DNA from 4 places in the Streptomyces sp. SGAir0957 genome. Region 1 is predicted to be linked to each of the others. Evidence: riboswitches for the same ligand, from Rfam matches in the RefSeq annotation. Region 1 holds a riboswitch; each other region holds the start of a gene.
What was found. Region 1 has a riboswitch for cyclic di-AMP ahead of C1N81_RS15780 (M23 family metallopeptidase). Riboswitches for the same ligand answer to the same signal wherever they lie in the genome.
Positions count from the first base shown of each region.

Region 2: linked by a shared signal. The riboswitch ahead of C1N81_RS12715 (M23 family metallopeptidase) and the one ahead of C1N81_RS15780 (M23 family metallopeptidase) in region 1 are both predicted to bind cyclic di-AMP.
Region 3: linked by a shared signal. The riboswitch ahead of C1N81_RS20820 (C40 family peptidase) and the one ahead of C1N81_RS15780 (M23 family metallopeptidase) in region 1 are both predicted to bind cyclic di-AMP.
Region 4: linked by a shared signal. The riboswitch ahead of C1N81_RS25200 (M23 family metallopeptidase) and the one ahead of C1N81_RS15780 (M23 family metallopeptidase) in region 1 are both predicted to bind cyclic di-AMP.

Region 1 covers NZ_CP027293.1:2,420,879-2,425,600, reverse strand. The annotation lists gene C1N81_RS15790 (M16 family metallopeptidase) at 1-1,070, shown strand, start outside; gene C1N81_RS15785 (M16 family metallopeptidase) at 1,088-2,455, shown strand; cyclic di-AMP (ydaO/yuaA leader) riboswitch at 2,687-2,858, shown strand; gene C1N81_RS15780 (M23 family metallopeptidase) at 2,871-3,671, shown strand; gene C1N81_RS15775 (GntR family transcriptional regulator) at 3,954-4,640, shown strand.
Region 2 covers NZ_CP027293.1:1,680,716-1,685,437, forward strand. The annotation lists gene C1N81_RS12710 (SGNH/GDSL hydrolase family protein) at 24-842, opposite strand; gene C1N81_RS12715 (M23 family metallopeptidase) at 1,020-1,775, opposite strand; cyclic di-AMP (ydaO/yuaA leader) riboswitch at 1,780-1,982, opposite strand; gene C1N81_RS12720 (tyrosine-protein phosphatase) at 2,284-3,081, shown strand; gene C1N81_RS12725 (DUF6126 family protein) at 3,112-3,243, opposite strand; gene C1N81_RS12730 (helix-turn-helix domain-containing protein) at 3,245-3,871, opposite strand; gene C1N81_RS12735 (aspartate aminotransferase family protein) at 3,950-4,722, opposite strand, start outside.
Region 3 covers NZ_CP027293.1:3,536,963-3,541,684, forward strand. The annotation lists gene C1N81_RS20810 (M23 family metallopeptidase) at 1-21, shown strand, start outside; gene pcrA (DNA helicase PcrA) at 29-2,521, opposite strand; cyclic di-AMP (ydaO/yuaA leader) riboswitch at 2,708-2,881, shown strand; gene C1N81_RS20820 (C40 family peptidase) at 2,890-4,104, shown strand; gene C1N81_RS20825 (hypothetical protein) at 4,119-4,472, opposite strand.
Region 4 covers NZ_CP027293.1:4,534,613-4,539,334, forward strand. The annotation lists gene C1N81_RS25180 (rodlin) at 1-225, shown strand, start outside; gene C1N81_RS25185 (hypothetical protein) at 294-581, opposite strand; tRNA gene C1N81_RS25190 (tRNA-Met) at 667-740, shown strand; gene C1N81_RS25195 (PP2C family protein-serine/threonine phosphatase) at 905-2,005, shown strand; cyclic di-AMP (ydaO/yuaA leader) riboswitch at 2,172-2,331, shown strand; gene C1N81_RS25200 (M23 family metallopeptidase) at 2,343-3,380, shown strand; gene C1N81_RS25205 (aldo/keto reductase) at 3,429-4,382, shown strand; gene C1N81_RS25210 (PrsW family intramembrane metalloprotease) at 4,401-4,722, opposite strand, start outside.

The DNA.
Region 1 (4,722 bases):
GCTTCGAGCGCACGAACTACTTCGAGACCATGCCCGCCCACCAGCTGGAGCTCGCGCTCTGGCTGGAGGCCGACCGCATGGGCTCGCTCCTGACGGCCCTCGACGAGGAGTCCATGGAGAACCAGCGCGACGTCGTCAAGAACGAGCGCCGCCAGCGCTACGACAACGTGCCCTATGGCACCGCGTTCGAGAAGCTGACCGCCCTCATGTACCCCGAGGGCCACCCGTACCACCACACGCCCATCGGCTCCATGGCCGACCTGGACGCGGCCACCCTCGAGGACGCGCGGGCCTTCTTCCGCACCTACTACGCGCCCAACAACGCGGTGCTCTCCGTGGTCGGCGACATCGACCCCGAGCAGACGCTCGCCTGGGTCGAGAAGTACTTCGGCTCGATCGCGGGACACGACGGCAAGCCCGCCCCGCGCGACGGCTCCCTGCCCGACGTGCTCGGCGAGCAGCGCCGCCAGGTCGTCGAGGAGGAGGTCCCGGCGCGCGCCCTCATGGCGGCCTACCGGCTGCCCGAGGACGGCACGCGCGCGAGCGACGCCGCCGACCTCGCCCTGACCGTCCTCGGCGGCGGCGAGTCGTCCCGGCTCTTCAACCGCCTGGTGCGCCGCGACCGGACCGCCGTGGCGGCCGGGTTCGGCCTCCTCCGGCTGGCCGGCGCGCCGTCCATGGGCTGGCTGGACGTGAAGACCTCCGGCGATGTCGAGGTGCCGGTCATCGAGGCCGCCGTCGACGAGGAGCTCGCCCGGTTCGCCGCGGAGGGCCCCACGCCCGAGGAGATGGAGCGCGCGCAGGCCCAGCTGGAGCGCGAGTGGCTGGACCGGCTCGGCACCGTGGCGGGCCGCGCCGACGAACTGTGCCGCTTCGCCGTCCTCTTCGGCGACCCGCAGCTCGCCCTCACCGCCGTCGGCCGCGTCCTGTCCGTGACCGCGGAGGAGGTCCAGGAGGTCGCCAAGGCCCGCCTGCGCCCCGACAACCGTTCGGTCCTCGTGTACGAGCCGACGGCCCCCGCCGACACCGATGACGAGAGCGACCCGAGCGACGAGGAGGCGGGCGCGTGACCGAGCAGCTCGCGACCATGGACTTCCACCCCCAGCCCCAGGCGGGCACCGCCAAGCCCTGGGCGTTCCCCGCCCCCGAGCGTGGCGAGCTGGCCAACGGCCTGACCGTGCTGCGCTGTCACCGCCCCGGGCAGCAGCTCGTCGCCGTCGAGATCAACCTCGACGCGCCGCTCGACGCCGAGCCCGCGGGCCTCGACGGCGTCGCCACGATCATGGCGCGCGCCTTCACCGAGGGCACCGACAAGCACTCCGCCGAGGAGTTCGCGGCCGAACTGGAACGGTGCGGCGCCACGTTGGACGCCCACGCCGACCACCCCGGCGTCCGGGTCTCCCTCGAGGTGCCCGTCTCGCGCCTCTCCAGGGGCCTCGCGCTGCTCGCCGACGCCCTGCGTGCGCCCGCCTTCGCGGACAGCGAGATCGAGCGCCTGGTGCGCAACCGGCTGGACGAGATCCCGCACGAGAGCGCCAACCCGGCCCGGCGCGCCGCCAAGGAGCTCTCCAAGCAGCTCTTCCCGGCCGACGCGCGCGTGTCGCGCCCGCGCCAGGGCACCGAGGAGACCGTCGCCGCCATCGACGCGGCCGCCGTACGGGCCTTCTACGAGAAGCACGTACGCCCCGCCACCGGCACGGTCGTCGTCGTGGGCGACCTGGCCGACGTCGACCTCGACGCCCTCCTCGAGGACACGCTCGGCGCCTGGACCGGGAACACCGCGGAGCCCCGCCCGGTCCCGGCGGTCACCGCCGACGACACCGGCCGCGTCATCATCGTCGACCGTCCGGGCGCGGTGCAGACACAGCTGCTCATCGGCCGGATCGGCCCCGACCGGCACGACCGCGTGTGGGCCGCGCAGGTTCTCGGCACGTACTGCCTGGGCGGCACGCTCACCTCCCGTCTGGACCGCGTCCTGCGCGAGGAGAAGGGCTACACCTACGGTGTGCGGGCCTTCTCCCAGGTGCTGCTCTCCGCGCCGGACGGTACGGGCGCCGCCATGCTCGCCATCAGCGGCTCCGTCGACACCCCGAACACGGGTCCGGCCCTGAACGACCTGTGGAAGGTGCTGCGGACCCTGGCCGCCGAGGGGCTGACGGACGCCGAGCGGGACACGGCCGTGCAGAACCTGGTGGGCGTGGCGCCACTCAAGTACGAGACGGCCGCGGCCGTCGCGGGCACCCTCGCCGACCAGGTCGAGCAGCACCTCCAGGACGACTTCCAGGCGCAGCTGTACCGCCGGCTCGCCGAGACGGGCACCGTGGAGGCCACCGCGGCCGTCGTGAGCGCCTTCCCGGCGGACCGTTTGGTGACGATCCTCGTGGGCGACGCCGCGCACATTGCGGAGCCCGTCCAGACGCTCGGTATCGGCGAGGTGACCGTCGTCGCGGGCTGACCCCCTCACGACCTCTTCGCTCACGGAAGGAGCCCCGGCAGCCCTCACGGCCGCCGGGGCTTCTTGGTGTGCGTTCGGCATGAACCCCGGCATATGCCCGTTTTGGTATGGAGGTTGCCTGTCTGGCCTGTGGTGTGCGCTACAAAACCCGGGTTCCGTTTGTCGAACAAATGAGGTGCCGCTTAGCGTCGGTGCGGCTGTCCGCCCGTCATGCGTCGCGCCCGCGACACCGGACAGTCATCGCCGAGTCCCCCACGGCGCGAGCCAGGGGAGCCGGGGACCCACCGCAGTCCCTGGGGTGAATCGGGCGCTCTTCCGGCCGTGAGGCAGGGGAGAGGGCCCGTAGGAGACCTTCCTGCTCCGAACCCGTCAGCTAACCCGGTAGGCGAGAGGGAAGGAAAGGATCAGCCACCGCATGGCGTTCACCCGTGCCACCGGGAAGCACCGTCGTCCGAGCCGTCTCACGCGCACCACCGCGCAGGTCGCGGGCGTCGCCGCGCTCACCACGACCGGTGTCGTCGGCGGCCTCGCCGCCCCCGCACTCGCCGCCCCCGCGGCGCCCGAGCAGAACGGCCTCACCCAGGCGATCGCCATCGGCGACTCCATGGCCGCCCAGATCGACGCGCAGGCCACCGCTCAGAAGAAGGCCGCCGACGAGGCGGCCGCCAAGGCGAAGGCCAAGGCGAAGGCCGAGGCCGAGGCCAAGAAGAGGGCCGAGGAGGCCAAGCGCCAGGCCGAGGCGAAGGCCGCCAAGGAGCGCGAGGCCAAGGAGCGCGCCGCCCGCGAGGCCGAGCGCAAGCGCCTCCTCAACAGCTTCGTCGCCCCGATCTCCGGCTCGTACGTCTCCACCGGCTACCAGGCCAGCAGCGGCCTGTGGTCCTCCGGCAGCCACACCGGCATCGACTTCCACGCGGCGAGCGGCACGTCCGTGCACGCCGTCGGCGCGGGAACCGTCGTCGAGGCGGGCTGGGGCGGTGCCTACGGCAACAACATCGTGATCAAGATGAACGACGGTACGTACACCCAGTACGGTCACCTGTCGTCCATCGGCGTCTCCGTCGGTCAGTCGGTCACCCCCGGCCAGCAGATAGCCCTCTCCGGCGCCACCGGCAACGTCACGGGCCCGCACCTGCACTTCGAGGCCCGCACGTCGCCCGAGTACGGCTCCGACATGGACCCCGTCGCGTACCTGCGCTCGCACGGCGTCAACGTCTGACACACGCTTCCGCGTCTGACACACGCTTTCGCGTCCGGCATGCGCCTACGCGTCCGGCGCACGCCTCCGCTCAGCAAGCCCCGGCTCACCGAGCCGGGGCTTTCGCGTGCGATCGCACCGTCCGGCGGACTTCCTGACCTGGCCAAAAAATATCCATGAATTCCGGTCCCCCGTCGGAAATTCGAGAACCGTGGAATAGAGTCGGGACGAAGTTGCAGGGAGCGCGCCCGCACGGGCGTCGGTCGACCGCGTTGCGCGGGGATCAAAAGCGGAGGTCGAATCATGCGGATTCCCGCGCACTCGGTATGCACCGCGATTCGCGATGACATCGTCGCGGGTGTCTACCCGCGCGGCAGCAGGCTCACTGAGGAGCTGCTCGCACGCCGCTACGGTGTCTCGCGCGTGCCCGTGCGCGAGGCGCTGCGCACGCTGGAGGCCGAGGGGTTCGTCGTCACGCGCAGGCACGCGGGCGCGTGCGTGGCCGAACCCACCGGGCAGGAGGCCGCCGACCTCCTTGAGGTCCGGCTGCTGCTCGAACCGCTGGGTGCGGCGCGGGCGGCGCAGCGCCGCACCGAGGCCCATCTGAAAGTCCTGCGCGGCCTGGTCAGGCTGGGTCAGGAGCGCTCCAGGGCGGACCGGAACGAGGATCTGCGCTCCCTGGACGGCTGGTTCCACGAGACCTTGGCGCAGGCCTCCGGCAGCCCCGGCCTGATCGCCCTGCTCACCCAGCTCCGGCACAAGATCGCCTGGATGTACGCCGTGGAGGCCCCGGACCGGCCGGCCGAGTCGTGGGCCGAGCACGGTGCCATCGTCGACGCCGTGGCGCGGGGTGACGCCGAGCGGGCCCGCACGCTGACCGCCCGCCATGCCGAGCGCGTCGCCTCCGCCCACAGGCTGCGCGTCCCGCGCGCGGGCGGCCCGGTGAGGACTTCGCAACATGCCGTAAACACGGCGGGTCTCCGGAATTAACAGAAAGCCCGTATACAAAGCGTTGGGGAATTCCGTGGCATTCGCGGGATTGAATTGACGCTAATCAGGAAACAGTGAAGCC
Region 2 (4,722 bases), 740 kb from region 1:
ATTATGTGCCGAGGGCACGGAGGTCAGGAGGCGGACTCCAGATGCGCCTTGATGAGGTGCGGGTCCACGAAGCCCTTGGCCGTCACCCGGTCCCCGGAGGACTCCCCGCGCAGCCTGCGCCCGATCCACGGCACGAGGAACTCGCGCGCCCAGTGGATGTCGTCGCGCCGCACCGCGAACGTGCCGCGCGGCGGGAGCAGCGGCCACGCCTGCTCCGGGTCGGCGGGCACGTCGAGGCCGAGCGCCTGGGCGGCGCGCAGGGCGACGCGGGTGTGGCCCTCGGCGGAGAGGTGGAGGCGGTCCTCGTCCCAGGCCCTGCGGTCCTGGACGGACTTCAGGGACCACAGGTCGAGGACGGGGCAGCCGTGGCGGTCGGCGATGGCGCGCACGTGCATGTTGTACGTGGCGATCTTGCCGCGCAGGTGCTTGAGGACGGCCACGTCACGGGTGTCGAAGCCGGTGGCGACCATGACGGTCCCGGCGGCCTCGGACAGCCGGACCACGGCCTTCTCGAACCGCTCGGCGACGTCGTCGGGGTCGGTGCCCGGCCGGATGATGTCGTTGCCGCCCGCGACGAGGGTGACGAGGTCGGGGGCGAGCTCGACGGCCTTCGGGATCTGGTCCGCGACGATCTGGTCGAGGAGTTTGCCGCGCACGGCGAGGTTCGCGTACTGGAAGGTGTCCTCGGGGACGCGGTCGTCGAGGAGGACGGCGAGCCGGTCCGCCCAGCCGACGAAGCTCCCGTCGGGGCCGGGGTCACCGACGCCCTCGGTGAAGCTGTCCCCCACGGCCGCGAAGGACCGAATCGTTCCGCCGATCGTCGCGCCGACCGTTCCGCTGATCGTCGCGCTGACCGTTCCGCCGCTGAGTGCTCTCGATTCGTTTGCCACGACCACACATCTTTCACCTTCGGATGTGACCTACGCGATCGTAACCAGGGGTTGACGAGGGGTGAGAAAACACACTCGGCGCCCGGGGAATAACCCGGGCGCCGGATGTGAGCGGTCTCGCAGGGGGTGTCAGATGCCGACGCCGTGCCCGCGCAGGTACGCCAGCGGGTCCACGTCGGAGCCGTAGTTCGGGGACGTACGGATCTCGAAGTGCAGGTGCGGCCCGGTGACGTTGCCGGTCGAGCCGGACAGGCCGATCTGCTGGCCGCCGGTCACGCTCTGGCCGGCGGAGACGCCGAGGGACGACATGTGGGCGTACTGCGAGTATCGGCCGTCGGCGTGCTGGATGACGACCTCGTTGCCGTACGCGCCGTCCCAGCCGGCGGAGACGACGGTGCCCGGGCCGACGGCCTTGATGGCGGTGCCGGTGGGCACGACGAAGTCGGTGCCGGTGTGGTAGCCGCTGGACCACATCGAGCCGGAGGCGTGGTAGGCCGTGCCGGTGGAGCCGTCGACGGGCTTGACCCAGCCGGAGCTGTTGGCGGTCGTGCTCGTGGCGGCGGTGGTGGAGGCCTTCTGCCCGGCGCCGTCCAGCGTGAGCTTCATGCCGGGCTTGATGCGGTTCGCGTCCGAGCCGACGACCTTCTTGTTCGCCTCGTAGAGCTTCTTCCAGCCGCCGTCGACCTTCTGCGCGGCGGCGATCTTCGAGAGCGTGTCACCGGACTTGACCGTGTAGGTCTGCGCGGTGGTGTCGCCGGACGCCGCGTGGGCGCCGGTGGCGCCGATCAGCGGCAGGGCGAGCGCGGCCCCGCCGGCCGAGACGACGGCGGCGGCGCGGGTGATGCGCTGGGTCTTCGAGCGACGGTGCTTTCCCTGAGCGGGCATGCCGTTTTCCTCTCCGTCGCCTACGAGGTGAGCTGTCGGGTTCGGGCTGGAGCTGCCCGGCCGCGCCCGCCGTAGCGGGACACGACTTCACCCCTAGCCGCATGAGGGATATCCCTGGCGGCGTTGTGCCTGTGGGTCCCCCGCTCCTGCCGTCACGGGTCGTTGTACGGGAATCCGGGCGGCGGCAGGATTAGGCGTTCCGTCCGGAGTGAATGGTGACCGTAATGCAGTGGCAAAGGCGGCGACAAACAGCGAATTCACCGAAGGGCCCGCTTTCTTGATCGTCCGGGGGCTTTGCGTGTCACCCAGCGTCAATGGCCGACCTTTTCCGCCGTTGCGCCGCTTGGGAATTCCGGAGAATGCAAAGCCGGGTGATCGCCACGGACGGTCACGGTTATGAGGCTGCTCACCCTCCCGGCCAGGGGGCCCCGCGAAGGGCGTGTCGTATCGTCGGACGCGCGCCCGCTGACACGAGCAACGCGGGCGATCCGACCCGGGAGGAGCCCCCGTGACGCAGCACGCCCCGTCCACCGAGCCCGAGCTGACCGGAGTGCGCAACTTCCGTGACGTGGGCGGCCTTCCGACCGTGGACGGGCGGCGCGTACGCCCGGGCGTGCTCTACCGCAGCGGCCACCTCGCACATGCCACCGCCGAGGACGCCGCGTTCCTCGCCGGGCTCGGCCTGCACACGGTCTTCGACTTCCGCAACGCCGCGGACCAGCGCCTCGACGGCGCCGACGTGGAACTGCCCGGCGTGCGCAATGTGAACCTGCCGCTGACCGACCCGGCGGACGGCGCGGAGTTCTGGCGGATGGTGCGCGACGGGGACATAGAGCAGCTGCGCTCCCTCCTCTCCGAGGGCCGCGCGGCGAACCGCATGATCACGTCGTACCGGGCGATCATCTCCGAGCGCACCGCCGAGCACAGCCGCGTCCTGCACGCGCTCGCCGAGGACAGCGTGCCCGCACTCATGCACTGCGCGGCGGGCAAGGACCGGGCGGGCCTGTCGATCGCGGTGACGCTGCTCGCCGTCGGCGTGGAGCGGGACGCCATCGAGGCGGACTACCTGGAGTCGAACGCGAAGCACCGCCGCTACAAGGTGCGGCGCAGCGGCACCACCGCCGACACCTACTCCCCCGAGGTCATGGAGCTGCTCAGCCCGCTCTTCGACGCCCGCGCGGACTATCTGCGCGCGGCGTTCGAGACCATCGAGGAGACCTGGGGCACCACGGACCGCTACTTCGAGGAAGGGCTCGGGTTCGCCGCGGCCGACCGCGACCGGCTGCGCGAGCGCCTCCTCGACTGAGAGCCCGTCTCCGGGACCGGGCGGCGGCCCCTACTGGTTCGCGCCCAGCGTGAACAGCATGTAGATGAAGGCGGCCAGGGCGTGCCCGGCGAAGACGTAGACGAGGACCCGCACCCAGATGCCGCGGGGCAGCTTGTCCTCGATGTTCCGGTTCTCACTCATGTCAGACCTCTCGGGTCGGGCCGGCCGCCGGGCCGAGGCACAGCGCGGCGGTGGGGCTCTGCAACAGGGTGTGGACGAAGAGCAGCTCGGCCCCGCCCCGGTCCGCGGCGGCGATCCGGTGCGGGGTGAGCGAGTCGAAGTGGGCGCTGTCGCCGGGTTCGAGCCGGTAGGACGTGTCGCCGAGGCGCAGCTGGATCCGGCCTTCGAGGGCGTAGAGCCACTCCTCGCCGGGGTGGACGCGGACGATGTCGCCCTGCGATCCGTAGGGCACGTGGACCCGCAGGGCCTGCATGCCGCGGCCCGGGGAGCCGGCCTGGAAGTAGGTCCAGCCGCCGGCCTCGGTCGCCTCCATGGCGTCGGCGCGGACGACGGCGTCGCGGTCGGCCGGGGTCTCGCCGAGGAGTTCGGAGACCGTCGTACCGTAGATACGGGCGAGCGCGAGCAGCATCGGCAGTGATGGCTGACGCTGCCCCGTCTCCAGGCGGGACAGATGGGCCGGTGAGAGCCCGGCCGAGCGGGCGGCGGCCTCCAGGGTGAGGGAGGCGCGGCGGCGCAGGGCGCGCAGCTGGGGCGCTACGGCGGGCAGCTCGGCGGGGGCCGGAGCCTCCTCCGGCAGGGCAGGGCTCATATCCTTGATTACGCCAGAGCCCTGCCCGAGAGGCAAATTTATTGCCTCAGAGACAAACCGCGAGGACGAACCGCAGGGTCACCGGTTGGCGACCGCCTGCTTGATCAGCGTCCGGCCGAAGTCCCACATCAGCCCGCCGCCGCTGTGCGCGTCGTCCATCACGGCCGTGAACGCCTCGACGAAGCGGTCGACGTCGGCCTCGTCGATCACCAGCGGCGGGATCAGCTTGATGACCTCCAGGTGGTCGCCGGAGACCTGCGTGAGGATGCGGTGCTTCTGGAGCAGCGGCACGACGACCATCTGCGCGAACAGGCCCTTGCGGGCGGCCTGGAGCATGGCCCAGCGGCTGCGCAGCTTGAGCGACTTGGGCCGCCCGAACTCGATGCCGATCATGAGGCCGCGCCCGCGGACGTCGCTCAGCAGCTCGTACCGGTCGATCAGCGCGGTGAGGCGCGAGGCGAGCAGTTCGCCCATCACGCGCGCGTGGGCGACCGTCTCCTCGTCCTCCATGACGGAGAGGACGGCGAGCCCGGCGGCCATGGCCTGCGCGTTGGCGCCGAAGCTCGCCGAGTGGACGAGGACGCGGTCCATGGACGAGTAGACCTTCTTGAAGATCCAGTCCTTGCCGATGGTCGCGCCGACGGGCACGTAGCCGCCGGAGAGCGCCTTGGCCACGCAGACGAGGTCGGGTTCGACGCCGTCCTCGTGCTGGTAGGCGTAGAAGTCGCCGGTGCGGCCGAGCCCCGTCTGCACCTCGTCGGCGATGAGCAGTGCCTTGTGCTTGTGGAGCAGCTCCTGCGCGGCGCGCAGATAGCCGGGCGGCGCCTCGTGCACGCCCTTGCCCTGGATCG
Region 3 (4,722 bases), 1.1 Mb from region 1:
CACGGCCTGGACCCGACGTAAGAACCGCTTACAACTTCTCGACCGGCGCGTACCGCAGCAGGAGCCGCTTCGGCTTCGGGTCGCCGAAGTCGATCGTCGCCTCCGCGTTCCCTCCCGAGCCGCCGACGCCGACGACCGTGCCGAGGCCGAACTGGTCGTGGGTGACGCGGTCACCGACGGCCAGGGAGACCACCGGCTTCTCGTTGGCGCGGCGCGTGGCGAACGCCGGGGTCGTACGGGAGCGCGACGAGGACAGTGACGCGGCGATGCCGCCCCCGATGCCCTTCGTGGAGGGCGCCGGGGCGGAGCCGCCCTTGCGCTTCCACTCCAGGTGCGTGTCCGGGATCTCCTCCAGGAAGCGCGAGGGCGGGTTGTACGAGGGCTGGCCCCAGGCACTGCGCATGGAGGAGCGGGTCAGGTACAGCCGCTCCCGCGCGCGCGTGATGCCGACGTAGGCCAGGCGGCGCTCCTCCTCCAGCTCCTTGGTCTGGCCGAGGGAGCGCATGTGCGGGAAGACGCCGTCCTCCATGCCCGTCAGGAAGACGACGGGGAATTCGAGGCCCTTGGCGGTGTGCAGGGTCATCAGGGTGATGACGCCGCTGCCGTCGTCCTCCTCGTCGGGGATCTGGTCGGAGTCGGCGACGAGCGCGACCCGCTCCAGGAAGGCGGAGAGATCGGCACCCCCGGTCTCCCCTTCGGCGCCCTCGCCCTCACCCTCGGTGGCCGCCTGCGCGGCCTCCTGCTCGAATTCCAGGGCGACGGCGGCGAGTTCCTGCAGGTTCTCGATGCGGGTCTCGTCCTGCGGGTCGGTGGAGGACTGCAGCTCGGCGAGGTATCCGGTGCGCTCCAGGACGGCCTCCAGGACGGTGGCCGGTCCGGCGCCGGACTCGACGATGGTCCGCAGGTCCTCCATGAGGGTGTTGAACCGCTTCACGGCGTTGGTCGAGCGGGCCGCCATGCCGTACGCCTCGTCGACGCGGCGCAGCGCCTGCGGGAAGGAGATCTTCTCGCGCTGCGAGAGGGCGTCGATCATGGCTTCGGCGCGGTCGCCGATGCCGCGCTTCGGCACGTTCAGAATGCGGCGCAGGGGGACGGAGTCCTCGGGGTTCGCCAGCACGCGCAGGTAGGCGAGGACGTCCCGGACCTCCTTGCGCTCGTAGAAGCGGACGCCGCCGACGACCTTGTAGGGCAGGCCGACACGGATGAAGATCTCTTCGAAGACACGGGACTGCGCGTTGGTCCGGTAGAAGACGGCGACGTCCCCGGCCTTCGCCTCGCCGGCGTCGGTGAGCCGGTCGATCTCCTCGGCGACGAACTGGGCCTCGTCGTGCTCGGTGTCCGCGACGTAGCCGGTGATCTGGGAGCCCGCGCCCGCGTTGGTCCACAGGTTCTTGGGGCGGCGCGACTCGTTGCGCTCGATCACCGCGTTGGCGGCGCTGAGGATCGTCTGGGTGGAGCGGTAGTTCTGCTCCAGGAGGATCGTCGTCGCGTCCGGGTAGTCCTCCTCGAACTGGAGGATGTTGCGGATCGTGGCGCCGCGGAACGCGTAGATCGACTGGTCGGCGTCGCCGACGACGCACAGCTCGGCGGGGTCGGCGTCCTCCCCCTCCGCCGGCCCGACCAGTTCGCGCACGAGCGCGTACTGCGCGTGGTTGGTGTCCTGGTACTCGTCGACGAGGACGTGGCGGAAGCGGCGCCGGTAGTGCTCGGCGACGTCGGGGAACGCGCGCAGCAGGTTGACCGTGGTCATGATCAGGTCGTCGAAGTCGAGGGCGTTGGCCTCCCTCAGCCGCGACTGGTACATCGCGTACGCCTGGGCGACGGACTTCTCGAACCCGTCGGCGGCGGTCTTGGCGAAGTCTTCCTCGTCGATCAGCTCGTTCTTCAGGTTCGAGATCTTGGCGCTGAAGGACTTCGGCGGGAACTTCTTCGGGTCGAGGTCCAGGTCGCGGCAGACCAGGGCCATGAGCCGCTTGCTGTCGGCGGCGTCGTAGATCGAGAACGACGAGGTGAAGCCGAGCTTCTTCGACTCGCGGCGCAGGATGCGCACGCAGGCGCTGTGGAAGGTGGAGACCCACATCGCGTTCGCCCGCGGGCCCACCAGGGACTCGACGCGCTCCTTCATCTCGCCCGCGGCCTTGTTCGTGAAGGTGATCGCGAGGATCTGGCCGGGGTGCACGCCGCGCTCGCCGAGGAGGTGGGCGATGCGGTGGGTGAGGACGCGGGTCTTGCCGGAACCGGCGCCCGCGACGATGAGCAGGGGCGAGCCGCCGTGCACGACGGCCGCCCGCTGGTTCTCGTTCAGCCCCTCCAGCAGCGCCGCCGCGTCCACGGCCGGGCGCGGCGCGCCGCCCCGGTAGTAGGCGTCCCTGGCCGGGGGTACGTCGAACTTCCCGCCGAACAGGTCGTCCGGGATCGGCTCGGGCTCCGGTCCGTCGTGCTCGCTGTCGGGCGGCGGCGGGGGCCCATCGGTCCGGTTCTGGAGGCCCGCCAGGAAGCTGTCGTCAAAGAGGCTGCTCATCGCCTTACGAGTTTAGGCGGACCCACTGACACGCCGCCCCCTCCTTCAGGACACCGCGCCGCACTGTCGCCAAGGTCACGAAAATGTATCGGGCATATCGAACAACATCCTTCACAGCGGCATCACGAGTTGGCTACGGTGCTGCGCGGGCCGTCCGTCCCCACGACCGCGAGCGCCGCGGCGAGCGGGCTGCCCCCGCCGAGTCCCGTACGCCGTGAGGTAGGGAACCGGGGACCCACCGAACCTGGGGTGAATCGGCCGGGCGGTTCGCTGTCGGCGACAGCGGGCGGCCGGCCGTAGGGCAGCCTTCCGTACGCCCGAACCCGACAGCTAACCCGGTAGGCGGAGCACGGAAGGAGTCGCCTGCCTTGGCGTCGCACCGCAAGCCGCGCACCCGCTCCCGGATGACCGGTGGCCTGCGCACCACCCCCGCGGTCGGGATCACGACCGCCGCCCTCACCTCCGTCGCCCTGCTGTCGCAGACCGCCCAGGCGGCGCCCGCGCCGGCGAAGCCGAGCCTCGAAGAGGTGCGCAAGAAGGTCGACACGCTGTACCGGCAGGCGGAGACCGCCACGCAGAAGTACAACGCGGCCAAGGAGCAGACCGACAGCAAGAAGCGGCAGGTCGACAGGCTCCTCGACGACATCGCGAAGCGCACCGACCAGATGAACACGGCCCGCCAGGAGCTGGGCCGGTTCGCCGCCGAGCAGTACCGGACGGGCGGGATCAGCGACACCGCGACGATGTTCCTCGCGGACGACCCCGAGGACTACTTCGCGCAGGACCGGCTGCTCAGCCGGGCGACGGCGGACCAGAAGAAGGCCGTCGACGCCTACCAGGAGCAGCAGCGGGCGACCGCGGAGAAGCGCACCGAGGCGCAGGAGAACCTGCGTCAGCTCACCTCCTCGCAGACCGAGCTGCGGACGTCGAAGCAGAGCGTGCAGTCGAAGCTGTCCGACGCCCGTGAGCTGCTGTCGAAGCTGACCGCGGAGGAGAAGCGGCGGCTCGCCGCGATCGAGAAGAAGAAGGAGGAGGCGGCCCGCAAGAAGGCCGCCGAGCTGGCGGCGAAGCAGAAGGCGGAGGAGGAGCAAAAGCGGAAGGCGGCGGCGGAGGCGGCGGCCCAGGAGCAGGCGGATTCGGGCGCCGGTTCAGGCTCGGGCAGCACCGGGTCGACGGGGTCCGGCTCGTCCGGCAGCGCCTCCGGTAGCGCCTCGTCCGGTTACGCGGCGAAGGCGGCGCAGGCGCTCGCGTTCGCCAAGGCCCAGGAGGGCAAGCCGTACGTGTGGGGCGCGACGGGGCCGGGCTCGTACGACTGCTCGGGCCTCACGCAGGCGGCGTGGAAGGCCGCGGGCATCTCGCTGCCGCGCACGACCTGGGACCAGGTGGAGGCCGGCACGACGGTCCCGCTCTCCGACATCCAACCCGGTGACCTGGTCTTCTTCTACGACGACATCAGCCACGTCGGCCTCTACCTCGGCGACGGGATGATGATCCACGCGCCGAAGCCGGGCGCGTACGTCCGCGAGGAGTCGATCTACTACGACGGGACGTCCTCGATCCACAGCGTGGTGCGGCCCGCCTGACGACGAGCGGGTGCTCAGGTCCAGAGCACCGCGATGAAGATGTTGGCGAGGGTGAGGGCGCCGACGGCCGCGAACAGGCCCTTCTCCGCCTTCTCCTCGTCACGCTTCACATAGACGATGCCGAGGATGACGATCAGGACCGCCAGCTTCACGCCGATCTTGATGTTGTTGACGGTGTGGTCGTCGGCCTGGTTGAGGCCGACCAGGGCGACACCGGTCACCAGCATGGTCAGCGCGCCATGCAGCATCGCCTTGTTGAATCGGGCCTCGCCCCGGCCCAGCGCCGACATCTGCGTGAGGAAACCGCCGAGCAGCGCGGCGATGCCGATGATGTGCAGGCCGACGAAGAAATGGATGAGTACGTCCATGGTTGCGGAGCCTAATGGGGCGTCTGTCGTGCGCTGACAGCGGGCGGCGTCGGACAGCGGGCTGTCACTCCGCGCCACCGCCCGTAAACAAGGGGTCAGTTGCGAACAATGCGCGGCCGACCCGTTACGCCGAGGTTTAGCGTCCTTGCTCAGGTGACCGGCTCCCCACCGCCGCCCGGGCCAGGGGCGGCAGCCGGACACCACCGCCGAGAAAGGTCCGGCGGCGGCCAGCTCCCCCTGTGCGGGCCGC
Region 4 (4,722 bases), 2.1 Mb from region 1:
GTCCAGGGCACGCTGAACAAGCTCTGCGTCGGTCTGCCGGTCAAGGCGAACGTCCAGAACATCGTGGGTCTGGTCAACGTCGGCGTCCAGGACATCCCGATCCTGTCGGCCCCGCAGAACCAGCAGTGCGCGGAGAACGCCACGCAGGCCAAGGAGGACGAGCCGCTGTCGCACGTCCTCGACGACATCTCGGCGCTCTCGGCCAACGGCTCGGGCAACAGCTGACACACCAGAGGGGCAGCTGCCGAGTGCAGCTGCCCCTCTCGTATGTCCGGATGCTCCTTGGGGAGCCGCTACGCCCCGAGCAGGCCGGTGACCGGCGCCACCAGGTCCGTCAGCTGGTGCAGCTCGCTCAGCTTGTTCAGCTGGTTGAGGCCCTGGAGCTGCTCGGCGGTGCGGGGCACCTCGTCGCGGTGCGCGGCCGGGATGGCCATGGTGGTGACCGCGTCCAGGGTGGCGGTCGGGGAGATCATGTTGCCCGCCGCGTTGGGCGTGGTGTCGGCCTGCGCCGCCGGGGCCACGATCGCGGTGGCGCCGACAGCGAGCAGGACAGCGGTGAGGGCTCGTCGAGTTGAGGTCATGTCCTCTTAACGCCACTCGGGAGGCGCCGGACACGGGCGCGATTGGCATTCGTCGTCCCTGATGGCGTAGTGTTGGGTTCACCGACGCGGGGTGGAGCAGCTCGGTAGCTCGCTGGGCTCATAACCCAGAGGTCGCAGGTTCAAATCCTGTCCCCGCTACTGAAGGCCGAGGCCGGAATCTTCCGAGATTCCGGCCTCGTTCCGTTTCCCGGCCCGTGCCCGCCCTGACCCGTACGGAGCAGTACCGCTCGCCCCCCGGCCCCCTCCCCGGGAACCCTTTGGTGAGACGCCGGACAGCGGGCGCGGACGGCAGGAGACGAGTGGTGGGGCAGCGAGGAGGGCGGCACAGGTATCCGGCGGACGCCCCCGGCACGCCCGTCTTCCTGCGGATCCTGCCCCTGCTGCTGATCATCGGCGGCGCGGTCTACGAGTACTGCACGCCGTCCGGGTTCGCCGGCTCGCCCCTCTTCAGCGCGGCGCCGCTGGTCGCCGCGCCGTTCTTCTCGCTGGGCAGCACGGTCGCGGCCGGGGTCGCCTCGATCGGCGCCATCGTCGCCGTCCACCTCAGATACGCGTCGTTCCACAGCGGCGTGTGGACCGAGATGGCGACCGTCGCCACCGTGTGCGTCCTGGCCTGCTTCCTGAACCGGATCAAGCACCGCAGCGACGAGGAGCTGGCGTCCGCGCGGCAGATCGCGGCGGCGGCCCAGTTCGCGGTGCTGCCGCGCCCGGCCGGGCGGATCGGGGGCCTCGCGATCGCGGCGCGGTACGAGGCGGCGCAGGCCGACGCGTTCATCGGCGGCGATCTGTACGCCGTGCAGGACACCCCGCACGGCGTGCGGATAGTCGTGGGCGACGTACGCGGCAAGGGCATGGGCGCGGTCGCCGCCGTCGCCGTCGTCATCGGGGCGTTCCGGGAGGCCGCCGAGCAGGAGGACAGCCTGGAGGCGGTCGCCCAGCGCCTGGAGCGGGCGCTGGCCCGGGAGGGGTCGCGGCGGCGCGGCATCGACGACTTCGAGGGGTTCACCACCGCCGTGCTCGCCGAGATCCCGCACGGCGGCGACCTGCTGCGCATCCTCAACCGCGGCCACCCAGAGCCGGTCGTGCTGCACGGCGACGGCACGGTCCGGGTGGTCAGCCCCGCCGAGGCGGCGCTCCCGCTCGGCCTCGGCGAGCTGGGCTCCTGGCCGGACCGGGCGACCGAGGCGGAGTTCCCGCCCGCGGCGACGCTGCTGCTCTACACGGACGGGCTCTCCGAGGCGCGCGACGCGAAGGGCGTCTTCTACGACCCGGCGGCGAGGCTCGCCGGGCGCGTCTTCCCCGGCCCCGACGAGCTTCTCGCGACGCTCGCCGAGGAGGTGCGGCTGCACACCGGGGGAGGGGCCAGCGACGACATGGCGCTGCTCGCCGTCCGCCGTCCTTGATCGACATAACCGGTGGTGACCGAACGGCGTCGCTCCGCATAACAATTGACACTCCATCAGAAATTGTGAGGTTTAACGGGGCAGGAACGGCTTGGAATTACCGTCCGCTGTCTATTAACGTTCGATAACGCAGCACGGTCGTCCCAGCCGTCACCAGCGACGGCTCCGTGCGCACGCGCCTAATCCCGCAAGGGAGCCGGGGAACCACCAACTTGGGGTGAATCAGGCATCGTTCCGACGCTTTCCAGGCGCCGGGACCGTGCTCGTAGGAGACCTTCCTGCTCCGAACCCGTCAGCTAACCCGGTAGGCGAGAAGGAAGGAAAGGAGAGCGCCCCCGTGGCGTCCAACCGTCCTGCCCCCGAACTCTCCGGGTACCCCGCCCCGCCGGCCGACGGCGACTACGCCGGCGCCCCGCGCACGAGCTTCGAGGAGTGGAACCCCACCGAGGAGTCCGTCCGCCCCGTCCGCGGCAAGCACCGCGTGGCCCGCCAGCGCGGCGGCCTCGCGCGCAGCTCCACGGTCCTCGGCGTCGGCGTGATCGCCGCCGTCGGCGCGGGCGGCATCGCCACCGCGCAGGGCGGCAAGCCCGCCGTCCAGATATCCATGCCCGACCTCTCGGCGGTCAAGGACTCCCTGCCGGACGCCTCGTCGCTGCCCGGCGTCAGCGCGCTCATGGCCGACGACTCCGCGCCCGCCACCGCCGAGGCCGCCCCGCTCACCGCGATGAGCGGCGGGCAGTCGGACGCCGGTGAGGCGCTGCGCGCCCGCATCATGCAGCAGGCCGAGACGCAGCAGGACGCCGCCGACGCCAAGGCGCAGGCCGCCGCCGAGGAGGCCGCCGCGACGAAGGCCGCCGAGGAAGCCGCCGCGAAGCGGGAGAAGGCCGAGGCCAAGGCCGCCGCCGAGAAGAAGAGGGCGGCGGAGGAGGCCAAGAAGAAGGCCGAGGCCGAGCGCCTCGCCAAGCTGGCCAAGAGCTACAAGCTCCCCGTCGCCTCCTACACGCTCACCGGCACCTTCGGACAGCCCGGATCGCTCTGGTCCTCCGGCTACCACACGGGCCTGGACTTCGCCGCCCCGACCGGGACGCCGATCTACGCCATCCACGGCGGCACCATCACCGAGGCCGGCTGGGCGGGCGCGTACGGCTACCGCACGGTCCTCACCCTCGACGACGGCACCGAGCTGTGGTTCTGCCACCAGTCGTCGCTCAATGTCAGCGTCGGCCAGAAGGTCTCCACCGGGGACGTCATCGGCCGCGTCGGCGCCACCGGCAATGTCACCGGCGACCACCTCCACCTGGAGGTCCACCCCGGCGGGGACGCGACCGGCATCGACCCGGCGGCGTGGCTGCGCGGCAAGGGCTTGGCACTCTGATGGCCACGTGACGGAACACTCGCTTCCGCGGGGGCGTTGAATGAAGGCATGACTTCTTCCTCCCCCCTGCGCAAGCTCGGCTCCTCCGACCTGGAGATCTTCCCCCTCGCCCTCGGCGGCAACGTGTTCGGCTGGACCGCCGACGAGGCCACGTCCTTCGACGTGCTCGACGCCTACACCGCCGGCGGCGGCAACTTCATCGACACCGCCGACTCGTACTCGGCCTGGATCGAGGGCAACCACGGCGGTGAGTCGGAGACGATCATCGGCAAGTGGCTCAAGGCGCGCGGCAACCGCGACGACGTCGTCGTCGCCACCAAGGTCGGCAGGCACCCCGACTTCATGGGCCTGCGCGGCAGCAACATCAAGGCCGCCGCCGACGCCTCCCTCGGCCGCCTCGGCACCGACTACATCGACCTGTACTACACGCACTTCGACGACGAGACCGTCCCCGTCGAGGAGATCATCGGCGCGCTCGACGAGCTGGTGAAGGCCGGCAAGGTGCGCGACATCGCCGTCTCCAACATCTCGACCGACCGCCTCCAGGAGTCCCTCGACTTCTCCGACCGCGAGGGCGTCGCCCGCTACGTCGCCATCCAGCCGCACTACAACCTCGTCTCCCGCGACACCTACGAGGGCCGCCGCCAGGACATCGCCTCCCGCGCGGGGCTCGCCGCCGTCCCGTACTACGCCCTCGCCTCCGGCTTCCTGACCGGCAAGTACCGGCCCGGCGTCCGCGTGGACAGCCAGCGCGCGGGCGGTGCGGCCAAGCACCTGGAGACCGAGCGCGGCCAGAAGGTCCTCGCCGCCCTCGACGAGATCGCCCAGGCGCACGGCGCCGAGATCGCCACCGTCGCCCTCGCCTGGCTCGCCGCGCAGCCCACCGTGACCGCGCCGATCGCGTCCGCGCGCACGGTGGAGCAGCTGCCCGCACTGCTCGCGGTGGCGGACCTGACCCTGACGGACGAAGAGGTCACCCGCCTCACGGACGCCTCCGCCTGAGCCTGCGCTCCGGACCGGTCAGTAGCGGTACGGGTGGTACGCGGTGCCGGGCGCCATCGGCGCCGCGTACATCGGCGGACGCCACATGGGGGCGGCGACCTGGGACGCGTACGCCAGTGCGGCGCGCGCGTAGGGGCGCCGCTCCCACAGCTTGTCGAGCAGCGCCCGCTCCCGTACGACGAAGTCGGCGCCGGCCCCGCCCTTGCGGCCCCGGTGCCGCAGGAGCGCGAGCGAGGTCGCGTACGCCTCGTACTCGGTGACCGCCCGCTCGGCCTCCTTGCCGCCGTAGTGCGCGGCGAACTCCCTGGCCAGGCGGCGCGCCTTGAGCGAGCCGAGGGCG